4 regions of the Burkholderia sp. EMB26 genome follow, and region 2 is predicted to be linked to each of the others. Evidence: predicted binding sites of a transcription regulator. Region 2 holds the regulator's gene; each other region holds the start of a gene.
What was found. The regulator FNR, encoded in region 2, switches genes on or off when oxygen is low (the NO sensors DNR and NnrR bind a similar motif). The targets are predictions, from matches to a motif close to TTGATNNNNATCAA.

Region 1: KU887_RS24620 (PAS domain-containing methyl-accepting chemotaxis protein) is a predicted target of FNR. The motif match lies at 1,431-1,444, and genes of this name have one in related genera.
Region 3: clpB (ATP-dependent chaperone ClpB) is a predicted target of FNR. The motif match lies at 1,456-1,469, and genes of this name have one in related genera.
Region 4: adhP (alcohol dehydrogenase AdhP) is a predicted target of FNR. The motif match lies at 1,782-1,795, and genes of this name have one in related genera.

What each region holds. Positions count from the first base shown of each region.
Region 1 covers NZ_CP078071.1:1,754,290-1,757,314, reverse strand. The annotation lists gene KU887_RS24630 (GNAT family N-acetyltransferase) at 1-441, opposite strand, end outside; gene KU887_RS24625 (class I SAM-dependent methyltransferase) at 438-1,295, opposite strand; gene KU887_RS24620 (PAS domain-containing methyl-accepting chemotaxis protein) at 1,607-3,025, shown strand, end outside.
Region 2 covers NZ_CP078071.1:2,098,381-2,101,405, reverse strand. The annotation lists gene KU887_RS26215 (universal stress protein) at 183-650, shown strand; gene fnr (fumarate/nitrate reduction transcriptional regulator Fnr) at 754-1,500, shown strand; gene KU887_RS26205 (LysR family transcriptional regulator ArgP) at 1,549-2,442, opposite strand; gene KU887_RS26200 (LysE/ArgO family amino acid transporter) at 2,553-3,025, shown strand, end outside.
Region 3 covers NZ_CP078070.1:2,073,811-2,076,835, reverse strand. The annotation lists gene KU887_RS09760 (molybdenum cofactor biosynthesis protein MoaE) at 1-1, shown strand, start outside; gene KU887_RS09755 (group III truncated hemoglobin) at 64-624, opposite strand; gene KU887_RS09750 (Rrf2 family transcriptional regulator) at 878-1,396, shown strand; gene clpB (ATP-dependent chaperone ClpB) at 1,542-3,025, shown strand, end outside.
Region 4 covers NZ_CP078071.1:600,815-603,839, forward strand. The annotation lists gene KU887_RS19380 (sialidase family protein) at 1-624, shown strand, start outside; gene adhP (alcohol dehydrogenase AdhP) at 695-1,723, opposite strand; gene KU887_RS19390 (TonB-dependent receptor) at 2,136-3,025, shown strand, end outside.

The DNA.
Region 1 (3,025 bases), 340 kb from region 2:
CGTGGCCGACACATACAGGCGCTCGGCGCCCATTGCACGTGCCTGCACCTGCGCCGCGCGATAGAGCTGTACGCCGAGCCCGCAGCCGCGCCAGTCGTGGCTCACATGCAGGAATTTCAGCTGCAGCATGTCGCGCCGCGGGCCGAGCGGCCGGCTGTCGACGACGACGGCCGCGACGAGCCGCGTGCCGTCGAACCGGCCGAGAAACCAGCCGCCGCGGTCGTGGCAGTCGAGCAGGATCGGCGTGTAGTGATCGGCTTCGCCGTCGGGCCAGCCGGCCACGTCGTAGAACTCGGCCACGAGATGCAGCGTGCCGTCGCGCAGCACGTACAGGTGCTCGATGATTTCGCGGCGGTCGATGGTCCACACGAGCGGCACGTCGTCGCGGGCCAGCAGGCGGGCCGACAGCGCGTCGCGTTCGGCGGCGGTGCGGCGCGTCATGCGGCCGCCCGCTGCGCGGCGATTGCGTACATCAACGGCAGGCGCGGCATGCCTTCGGGCGGCACCATCCGGCGGCCCTCCAGCTCGCGCATGCCGTCGAAGCCCTTCCAGCCGTTCGCGTACGGATATTCGTTCAGGCGCTCGATCGCGAGCCCGGCCGAGACCAGCGCATTCACCACGTCGCCGATGCCCCACATGAACTCGTAGCTCGGATGCGGGTTCGCGAAACCGACGATGCCCGGATGATCGTGCTGCTCGCCGAGCCCCGTGCCGGACGCCGCGACGTAATCGCCGACGCCCGCGGGTTCCTCGGTCGCGTCGCTCTTGAAGTAGTCGTAGCGCGGTTGCCACTGTTCGTCGAAATACAGTGAGAACGGGTGGAACTCGATCATCGCGAAGCGGCCACCCGGTGCGAGCAGCGAGGCGATCCCGCGCGCCCATGCGCTCAGGTCGGACAGCCAGCAGATCGCGCCGTACGACGTGAACACGCGATCGAAGCGCTCGCCGCGCGCGGCGGCTTCGGGCATCCAGTCGAGTACGTCGGCGCGCTCGAACCGCGCGGGCAGGCCGGCGTCGGCCGACAGTCGCCGCGCGAAGTCGATCGCCTCGTCGGAGATGTCGACACCGGTTGCATCCGCGCCGTCGCGCACGAGGCTCAGCGTGTCCTGCCCCGCGTTGCATTGCAGGTGCAAGAGCCGCAGACCGGTGAGATCGCCGAGCAGTTCGCGTTCTTCCGGAAACAGCGTCGAGCCGCCATTGCGGAAAAATGCAGCCTGATCGCCTTTATGGCTGTTGTGCGCGACCGTCGCCGTATTCCAGGACAGCCGATTCAGTTCATGCAATGCCTTTTTCATGGAATTCGAATTCAGGTGGAATGGAGCAGGATAAGTCAAATCGTTTCGCCGCGCGCAACGGATGCTGGCATTGGCGCATCGGGCCGCGCGTTGTGACAAGTTGATAAACGCGTGTCGGGATTATCGCCGGATTATTTGATCGAAATCATGGCAATGGCTGGATTGCCCATTTTATGCGCAACGGAATTAAGGTTTTCCGATGAATTGCCGACAGTAAGGACGAGAGTGTCGTAAAGCGATCAACCGTTTTTCGGCTACTGAGCGCGACTTCAGCGCGGCGCGGACGACAGATCCGCCTTTCGGAGCCTTGCATGCGCAACAACCAGCCCGTTACCCAACAGGAATTCGATTTTCCCGACGACGTCACGCTGATGTCGACCACCGATGCCGACAGCATCATCACCTACGCAAACACGACGTTCGCGCAGGTGAGCGGGTTCTCGAACGAAGAGCTCGTCGGCCAGCCGCACAACGTGGTGCGTCACCCGGACATGCCGAAGGAGGCGTTCGCCGACATGTGGGCGACGCTCAGGCGCGGTGAGCCCTGGACCGCGCTCGTGAAGAACCGCCGCAAGAACGGCGATCACTACTGGGTGCGCGCGAACGCGATTCCGGTGATGCGCAACGGCGCGCCGCAAGGCTACATGTCGGTGCGCACGAAGGCGCCGCACGACGAGACCCAGGCCGCGGACGCGCTGTATCGCGCGTTTCGCGAAGGCAAGGCCGGCCGGCGCCGGTTCCACAAGGGGCTCGTCATCCGTACCGGGCTGCTGCGGCTCGCATCGCTGTCGCAGACGATGTCGGTGCGCGCACGCGTGCATTCGGCGCTGTGCGTGCTGGCGCCGGCGGTCGTCGGCGCGGGCTGGGCCTGCGGGCTGGCCGGCGGCGGGCTCGCGGCGTTTGCCGGCGTGACGGTCGGCGTGGCGGCGGCCACCGGCTGGTGGCTCGACGCGCAGATCGTGCAACCGTTGAAACGGCTGCACGAGCAGGCGCTGAACGTCGCGACCGGCGAGAGCCGGCGCGGCGTGCGGATGAATCGCGTCGACGAGATCGGCATGACATTGCGCACGATCAACCAGCTCGGGCTGATGTTCCGCTGGCTCGTCGACGACGTCAGCGAGCAGGTGCACAACGTGCAGCGCGCGAGCAACGAGATCGCGCAGGGCAACAACGACCTGAGCGCGCGCACCGAGCAGGCCGCGTCGAGCGTGCAGGAAACGGCCGCGTCGATGGCCGAGATGACGGCCACCGTGTCGAGCAATGCGGAGACGGCGCTGCAGGCGAATCAGTTGTCCGTGTCCGCGAGCGAGGCGGCCGAGCGGGGCGGGCAGGCGGTCAGCGAGGTCGTCACGACGATGAGCGAGATCACCGACAGCTCGAGGAGAATTGCCGACATCATCGGCGTGATCGACGGCATCGCGTTCCAGACCAACATCCTCGCGCTGAACGCGGCGGTCGAGGCGGCGCGCGCGGGCGAACAGGGTCGTGGTTTCGCGGTGGTCGCCGGCGAGGTGCGCGCGCTCGCGCAGCGCAGCGCGAACGCGGCGAAGGAGATCAAGACGCTGATCGGCGCGAGTGTCGAGCGGGTCGAGTCGGGTGCGCGGATCGTCGATGGCGCGGGCAAGACGATGGAGGACATCGTCACGCAGGTGAAGCGCGTGTCGGATCTGATTGCGGAGATCAGCTCGTCGACGGCCGAGCAGAGCACGGGTGTCGCGCAGGTCGACCAG
Region 2 (3,025 bases):
GCAGCATGCGTCGCATGCATGGCCCTGCCCGGCCGCGACCGGAACCGCGCGACCGTGCGGCAGCGCGGGCATCTCGCTGCACGATCCTGCCCGTTGGTTTACTCTGCCTCGCAGCATCGCGCATCGCCCAGCCCGCTCGGCCATCCGGCCGACTTCGTTTCAACCCGCCACTCGGAGACACTATGTACAAGCGTATTCTGGTTGCCGTCGACGGCAGCGACACGTCCCGCCATGCGTTCGACGCCGCGCTGGCGCTCGCGAAAGCGCACGGCGCCGAGCTGCAGCCGTTCTACGTCGTCGAAAACGCCGCGATCTACTACAACGTGCCCGGCTACGATCCGTCCGTGCTGCGCGATCAGCTCGTCGCGCAGGGCAACACGCTCGCGCAGGATTTCGCGAAGCGGATGCAGGCCGCCGGCGTGAAAGGCGAAACGCGGCTGAACGAAGCGACGTCGCTCAACGACGTATCGTCGCTGATCCTCGACGGCGCGAAAGCGTTCGGCGCCGATCTGCTCGTGCTCGGCACGCACGGCCGTCGCGGCTTCCGCCGCCTCGTGCTCGGCAGCATCGCCGAACAGTGCGTGCGCCACGCGACGCTGCCCGTGCTGCTGATCCCGGCGGCCGCCAACGCGGACGAGCCGGCCGCCTGAGCGGCGCTCGGCAGGCGCGGCCGGTCGCGACGTTTTGTCACCCGACAGCGGCAACTTGCGGTGGGACAATGATTTCGTCGATTCAACGCCGGAGTATACGATCATGCTGACGCCCGTCGCCACCCGCCCCGCCGCCACGCCCCATGCCGGTAGCTGGGCCCCTCGCCAGGCCGCGCACTGCTCGTCGTGCGCGATGCGGCACCTGTGCATGCCGCAGGGCCTGGCGCCCGAAGCGCTCAGTCGCCTCGAGTCGGTCATCTGCGCGGCACGCCCGGTCAAGCGCGGCGAAGCGCTGTTCCGCGAAGGCGACGCATTCGACAACCTGTACGCTGTGCGCTCGGGTTCGCTGAAAACCGTCGCGACGCGTCACGACGGCCGCGAACAGGTCACGGGCCTGCACCTTGCCGGCGAAGCGCTCGGCCTCGACGGCATCTGCGACGATACGCACCCGCGCACCGCGGTCGCGCTGGAAGACAGCTCGGTCTGCGTGATTCCGTACAGCGCGCTCAAGACGCTGTGCTCGGAAGCCGGCTCGATGCAGTTGCGCATGCACAAGCTGATGAGCGAACAGATCGTGCGCGAAACGTCGCAAACGATGCTGCTCGGTTCGCTGAATGCCGAAGAGCGCGTCGCCGCGTTCCTGCTCGACGTGTCGTCGCGCTACCTGAAGCGCGGCTACTCGCCGTCGGAATTCAACCTGCGGATGACGCGCGAGGACATCGGCAGCTATCTCGGCATGACGCTCGAAACGGTCAGCCGCACGCTGTCGAAATTCCAGAAGCGCGGCCTGATCGAAATGCAGGGCCGCCACGTGCAGATCATCGACTTCGACGGCCTGCAACACCTCTGATACCGCACGGCGCGCGCCCGTCGCGCGCCGCCTGCCCAACGTCGCCGGTCAGTCGAGAAACAGCGCGGCACGCGCTTTCAGCGCCGCGCTGAAATCGTCGAGCCAGCCGATCGACAGACGCCAGCTCTGCCAGTACAGATCGATGTCGATGGTTCGCCCGCGCGACATGTCGATCAACTCGCCCGCCGCCAGCTGGCGGTCGACCATCCGGTCCGGGCACATCCCCCATCCCAATCCCGTTTCGCACGCGCGCAGGTAGCCGGCGACGTGCGGTATCCAGTGCTGCGGCGGATCGAGATCCGCGCGCGTCACGCGCCGGATGAAACGCGCCTGCAACCCGTCCTTCGGATTGAACATCACGCACGGCGCGCGGCGCAGCGCATCGCGCGTGATCCCCGCGTCGAAATAACGTGCGTAAAACGCCGGCGAACACACCGCGCGATAGCGGATCCGCCCGAGCCGCTCCGACCGGCAGCCCTGGATGGGCTCGGCCTGCGCGGTCACGGCGCCCTGCACGCTGCCGTCGCGGATGCGCGAGGCCGTGTAATCCTGATCGTCGATCACGAGGTCGAGCAGCGTCTCGCGCTCGGTGCAGAACGGCCCGACCGCGTCGATGAACCACGTCGCGACGCTGTCGTCGTTGACGGCCACGCGCAGCGTCGGCCACGCGCTCGCGATCTGGCCCGGCAACGCGGGCATCCGGCCGCCCAGTTCGGCTTCCAGCAACTGCACGCGTTCGGTATGCCGGCACAGCAGCGCGCCCGACGTGGTCGCGACGCACGGCTGCCCGCGCTTGACGAGCACGCTGCCGACCCGCTCCTCCAGCAGCTTCACGCGCTGCGACACCGCCGACGGCGTGACATTCAGCTCCTTGGCCGCCCGCTCGAACGAACCGTGCCGGATCACGGCGGCGAGGGCATCGAGCAACGCGTAGTCGAGCATTAGATTTCCTTAATCTGCATTAGGTGATTTAGCTTCTCTTATTCCCGCGCTGCTCGCAGACTAGCGCTACCCGATTCGTTCGTCTACTGCTTCCACGGCTGTCCCCCATCATGAACTGGCTCGCTTTTTCTCACGGCGCCGCCCTGTGCGCGTCGCTCATCGTCACCATCGGCGCGCAGAACGCATTCGTCCTGCGCCAGGGCATCATGCGCTCGCATGTCGGCAAGATCGTGCTGCTGTGCGCGGTGTCCGACATGATCCTGATCGGCGCGGGCGTCGGCGGCGCGTCGGTGCTCGTCGAGCGCTATCCGACCTTCGTCCACGCGGTGCTGTACGTCGGCCTCGCATATCTCGCGTGGTTCGGCATCAATGCGCTGCGCCGTGCGTTCAAGCCCGGCCACGACACGCTCGACGTGCGCGGCGACGCGGTCGCGCCGCCGCCGCAGAGCGCGCTCGCGATCGTGCTGATGACGCTCGCGTTCACGTGGCTCAACCCGCACGTGTATCTCGATACGTTCCTGCTGATCGGCACGGCCGGCGCGCGCGAGCCGGAAGGCGGGCGGCTCGCGTTCGCGATCGGCGC
Region 3 (3,025 bases), on a different replicon from region 2:
AGCGCGGCGCGCGAACGATGCGGCGATGTGCCGCATGCACGCGATCGTCGCGGGTGACGGACGTTACGCGTCCGGGTCGACGCTGCGCCCGATGATCTTGGTCGGAAACGGCTCGCCGCGGGCCCGCGACGGCAACGCGTGCGAATCGTCGCCCGCGTCGCGACGGCGCGGCGCGATCGCGTCGAGCAGCGCCTGCTGCTCGGGCGGAATCTGGTAATCCCAGCCGAACCGACTCAACTGCAGGCTCTGCGCGATCCGCAGCGCGGGCTCCATGAAACGGAGCGCCGCCGGCGGCGCGTAGCGCGCTTCGACGGTTTTCAGGAACAGCGACAGCCAGCGGCTGAAGTGGGCCGGCTCGATCCCGTCGAGCGGCTGGTGCGCCTGCTGCACGTTGCCGCGATAGCCCTTGGTGCCGAGCACGAGGCTCGACCAGAACGTCACCATCTTCGGCAGATGATCGTCCCAGCGGCCGGCCAGCTTCGCGTCGAACACGGGTCCGAGCAGCGGATCGGCGCGCACGCGGTCGTAGAACGCGTAGACGAGATCGCGGATGTTGTCTTCGGTCGGCTCGGCGTCGCGGGGGCGGGCCGGTGCGGATTCGGGCGAGGCGGGCAGGGCAGTCATGACGAAAATGGCCGGTGGATCGGGGCAGCGACGGCGCGGCGGCACGGGTGACGAGCAGGACGCCGGCCGGATTTTGACGCAAAATAGCGTCCAATAACCCCTGGAAAACGTGTAGATGTCACGCATCTTATTGCGCGCACGCGATCCCGGCAACCCGGGGCCGCGCAACGGCACCATCGATCGGCCCCTGCACGCATCGCGATCGGCTCGGTTCAGGTAATCGGGGCACGATCGATCTTTTCCGTATTCGCTCATGAGACTCACCGACTACACCGACTATTCGCTGCGCGTGATGCTGTACCTGGCCGTGCGCGGCGAGGGGCTCGCGACGATCCAGGAGATCTCGGACGCCTACGGCATCTCGAAGAACCATCTGATGAAAGTGGTGCAGCAGCTCGGCGAGCTGGGCTGGGTCGACACCGTTCGCGGCCGCAACGGCGGGCTGCGGCTGTTCGCCGATTCGCTGCAACTGACGGTCGGCCAGGTGGTGCGGGCGACCGAAAACGACTTCGCGCTGGTCGGTTGCTTTTCGCCCGACGACAGCGAGTCGCGTGGCTGCGTGATCGAGCCGCAGTGCCGGCTGAAGGGCGTGCTCGCGGCCGCGCGCGATGCCTTCTTCGCGGAGCTCGATCGTCACACGATCGGCGAACTGGCCGAGCCTGCGTCGCCGCTCGTGGCGCTGCTCGGCATTCGCCCGGTCGCGCTCGTGCGTGCGGCGCCGGAGCCGGACGAGGTGTCGGCGGCCGCCGAGCCGTCGTCCAAGGCCCACTGACACGCGGGCGCCGCCCATCCCGTCACGCCGCCGGCCGTTTTCAGGCGATCCGGCATTTTTTGCGCTGAATCAACCCGAATTTCGCTTGAAAGCCGCATAACCATCCTCATCTTGGTGTTAATCGAAAATTGGAGGTCTCGACTAAATGAGAATCGACAAGCTCACCACCAAGTTCCAGGAAGCACTCGCGGACGCGCAAAGTCTCGCGGCAGGCCGCGACAATCAATACATCGAACCCGTTCACGTCCTCGCGGCGCTGGTCGCGCAACAGGACGGCTCGGCCCGCTCGCTGATGTCGCGTGCGGGCGTGCACGTGCAGGCGCTGCAAGGCGCGCTGAACGAAGCCATCTCGCGCCTGCCGCAGGTGACGGGTACGGGCGGCGACATCCAGATCGGCCGTGAGTTGGCCGGGCTGCTGAACCAGGCCGACAAGGAAGCGCAGAAGCTCAACGACACGTTCATCGCGAGCGAGATGTTCCTGCTCGCGGTGTCGGACGACAAGGGCGACGCCGGCAAGCTCGCGCGTCAGCACGGCCTCACGCGCAAGGCGCTGGAAGCCGCGATCGCCGCGGTGCGCGGCGGCTCGCAGGTGCACAGCCAGGATGCGGAAAGCCAGCGCGAGGCGCTGAAGAAATACACGGTCGACCTGACCGAGCGCGCCCGCGCGGGCAAGCTCGATCCGGTGATCGGCCGCGACGACGAAATCCGCCGCTCGATCCAGATCCTGCAGCGCCGTACCAAGAACAACCCGGTGCTGATCGGCGAGCCGGGCGTCGGCAAGACGGCGATCGTCGAAGGGCTCGCGCAGCGGATCGTCAACGGCGAAGTGCCCGAGACGCTGAAGGGCAAGCGCGTGCTGTCGCTCGACATGGCCGCGCTGCTCGCCGGCGCGAAGTATCGCGGCGAGTTCGAGGAGCGCCTGAAGGCGGTGCTCAACGACATCGCGAAGGACGAAGGCCAGACGATCGTCTTCATCGACGAGATCCACACGATGGTCGGCGCGGGCAAGGCCGAAGGCGCGATGGACGCGGGCAACATGCTGAAGCCGGCGCTGTCGCGCGGCGAGCTGCACTGCATCGGCGCGACCACGCTCGACGAATACCGCAAGTACATCGAGAAGGACGCCGCGCTCGAGCGCCGCTTCCAGAAGGTGCTCGTCGACGAGCCGAGCGTCGAGGCGACGATCGCGATCCTGCGCGGGCTGCAGGAGAAGTACGAACTGCACCACGGCGTCGACATCACCGACCCGGCAATCGTCGCCGCGGCCGAGCTGTCGCACCGCTACATCACCGACCGCTTCCTGCCCGACAAGGCGATCGACCTGATCGACGAAGCCGCTTCGAAGATCAAGATGGAAATCGATTCGAAGCCCGAAGAGATGGACAAGCTCGACCGTCGTCTGATCCAGCTGAAGATCGAGCGCGAAGCCGTGAAGAAGGAGCAGGACGAAGCGTCGCAGAAGCGCCTGCAGCTGATCGAGGAAGAGATCGAACGCCTCGGCCGCGAATATGCGGACCTGGAAGAGATCTGGACCGCCGAGAAGGCCGCGGTGCAGGGCAGCGCGCAGCTCAAGGAGGAGATCGAGAAGGTGCGGGCGGACATCGCGCGCCTGCAGCGTGAAGGCAAGCT
Region 4 (3,025 bases), 1.5 Mb from region 2:
GCGGCCGGCAAGGTCGCGTTCATCAAGTCGACCGACGACGGTGCGACGTGGACCAAGCCGCAGGTGATCGCCGGACTGCAGACGGTCGGCGTCACGGATCCGAACACCGGCGAACCCGTGCGCACCGGCGACATCATTCCGGAACCCGCGATCGATCCCGCATCCGGGCAACTCTATGTCGTGTGGCAGGACAGCCGCTTCAACGGCGGCGCATACGACGAGATCGCGCTATCGACGTCGAAGGACGGCGGCGCGACCTGGAGCGCGCCGCAACAGGTGAACACGCCGACCGGACGCCCGGCGTTCAATCCGTCGGTGCGCGTCGACAACACGGGTGCGGTGATGGTCACGCACTACGACTTCCGCGACCTGCAGGCCGGCAACACGACGACGCTGCCGACCGGCTTCTGGCGCAAGATCTCGCACGACGGCGGCGCCACGTTCGCCGACGAGCGGCGCGTCGGCGGCCCGTTCGACATGAAGCTCGCGCCCAATGCCGAAGGGTTCTTCATCGGCGACTACCAGGGGCTCGACGTCCTTCCGTCGTCGTCGTTCCATCCGTTCTTCGTGCAGACCAACGCGGGCAACCTGACGAACCGCACCGACGTGTTCTTCGCGCCGTAACGCGAGCCCGACCATCTCGCCGCCGCCTCGCCGCCATGCGTCGCGCGGCGGCGGGCGCAGGTCCCGCGCCTCAATGCATGTCGGTCAGCACGATGCGCCCGTCGACCTTCCCTTCCCGCAGCTTCGCGAATACGTCGTTGATGTTGCCGAGCCGGTCGCGGTGGATGTGCGCGCGCACCAGGCCGTCCGCCGCGAAATCGAGCGATTCCTGCAGATCGCGCCGCGTGCCGACGATCGACCCGCGCACGGTGATGCCGTTCAGCACGGTCGAGAAGATCGGCAGCGGGAAATCGCCCGGCGGCAAACCGTTGAGCGCCACCGTGCCGCCGCGCCGGACCATCCCGAGCGCCTGCGCGAACGCGCTGCGCGACACGGCCGTGACGAGCACGCCGTGCGCGCCGCCGATTTCCTTCTGGATCACTGTTGCGGGGTCGTCGATCGACGCGTCGATCGTCAGGTGCGCGCCCAGTTGCCGCGCCAGCGCGAGCTTGTCGGGGGAAATGTCGATGGCCGCGACGTGCAGGCCCATCGCCCGCGCATACTGCACGGCCACGTGCCCGAGGCCGCCGATGCCGGAAATCGCGAGCCACTGGCCCGGGCGCGTGTCGGTGACGCGAATGCCCTTGTAGACCGTGACGCCCGCGCACAGGATCGGCGCGATCTCGTCGAACGCGACCTGCGCGGGCAACTGGCCGACGTAGTCGGGATCGGCCAGCACGTATTCCGCGTAGCTGCCGTTCACCGAATAGCCGGTGTTCTGCTGACCGTGGCAGAGCGTTTCCCAGCCCGTGCAGCAGTACTCGCAATGGCCGCAGGCCGTATAGAGCCACGGCACGCCGACGCGATCGCCCTCGCGCACGTGCGTGACGCCCGCGCCGACCGCCGCGACGATCCCCACGCCTTCATGGCCCGGGATGAACGGCAGCGACGGCTTGACGGGCCAGTCGCCGTCGGCCGCGTGCAGATCGGTATGGCAAACGCCCGACGCCTTGATGTTGACGAGAATCTGGCCGGGCCCCGGTGCCGGAATCGGCACTTCCTCGATGCGCAACGGCGCGCCGAACGCGTGTACCACGGCTGCTTTCATGGTCTGGGTCATGCGTCGCTCCTGTCTGGTCGATGAGCGACCCAGTATCCGGTTCCGGAATCGGAGCACGTTGATACGCGTCAACGCATCGGAACGGATGCAGCAATCGACCCGACGCGCCACGATCGGCATCGTTCGACGTGAAAGCTCGAGCCGTCGATCGCTCGCCGCCCCGCCGCTCGCGCCACCCTTTCACCGCTCCGACGGAAACCCGACGAGATCCCGCCATTCGGCTTGGAATTTGACATGATATAACATATCATTTCGCGTGCTCGTCCGCCTGACGCCGTCCCGACCCGGTGGCCGAGCCTCGCCGAGCCATGTTCCAACGGGTCATTGCGCGTCATTGACGCAACAATATATCGTATCCAGCGGTGGCCCGCATCGCTCGTTATCCGATCCGATTCCAACCGATTCACCGACCATGCGCGACCTCCCTCGCTTACCGCTTCGCCCGCTCTCGTCCCTGTCGCTGATGCTGTTCGCCGCCGTCGCCCACGCGCAGACCGATGCACCGGGCGCGTCCGGCACGCCCGCCAACCCATCCGCGCCGCTTGCACCGATCTTCGTGACCGCGAACCCGCTCGGCGACACCGAACTGATCGCCCCGACCGTCCAGCTCTCCGGCGATGCACTGACACGCCGCCAGGCCGATTCGCTCGGCGAAACGCTCAACGGGCTGCCCGGCGTGTCGACCACCACCTACGGGCCGATGGTCGGCCGGCCGATCATCCGCGGGATGGACGGCGACCGGATCCGGCTGCTGCAGAACGGCGTCGCGGCCTATGACGCGTCGTCGCTGTCGTACGACCATGCGGTGCCGCAGGATCCGCTGTCGATCGAGCGCGTCGAAATCGTGCGCGGGCCGGCCGCGCTGTTGTACGGCGGCAACGCGGTGGGCGGCGTGGTCAACACGATCGACAACCGGATTCCGCGCGAAGCGATCCAGGGGGTGACCGGCGCGCTCGACGCGCGCTACGGCGGCGCGAATTCCGTGCGTGCCGGCGCCGCGCAGGTCGAAGGCGGCAACGGCCGCTTCGCATTCCACGTCGACGCGTTCGATCGCGAAACGAGCAAGCTGCGGATTCCCGGCTACGCGCGCAGCAGCCAGCAACGCGCGATCGACGGTCCCGACACGCCGCAACCGGAAGGCAACGTGCCGAACAGCGACGGCCGCGTGCACGGCGGTGCGGTCGGCGCGTCGTACACGTGGGCGGACGGTTTCGCAGGCCTGTCGTACAGCGGCTACGAATCGAACTATGGCTCGGTCGCGGAAAGCGACGTGCGGCTGCGGATGCGTCAGGAACGCCTCGC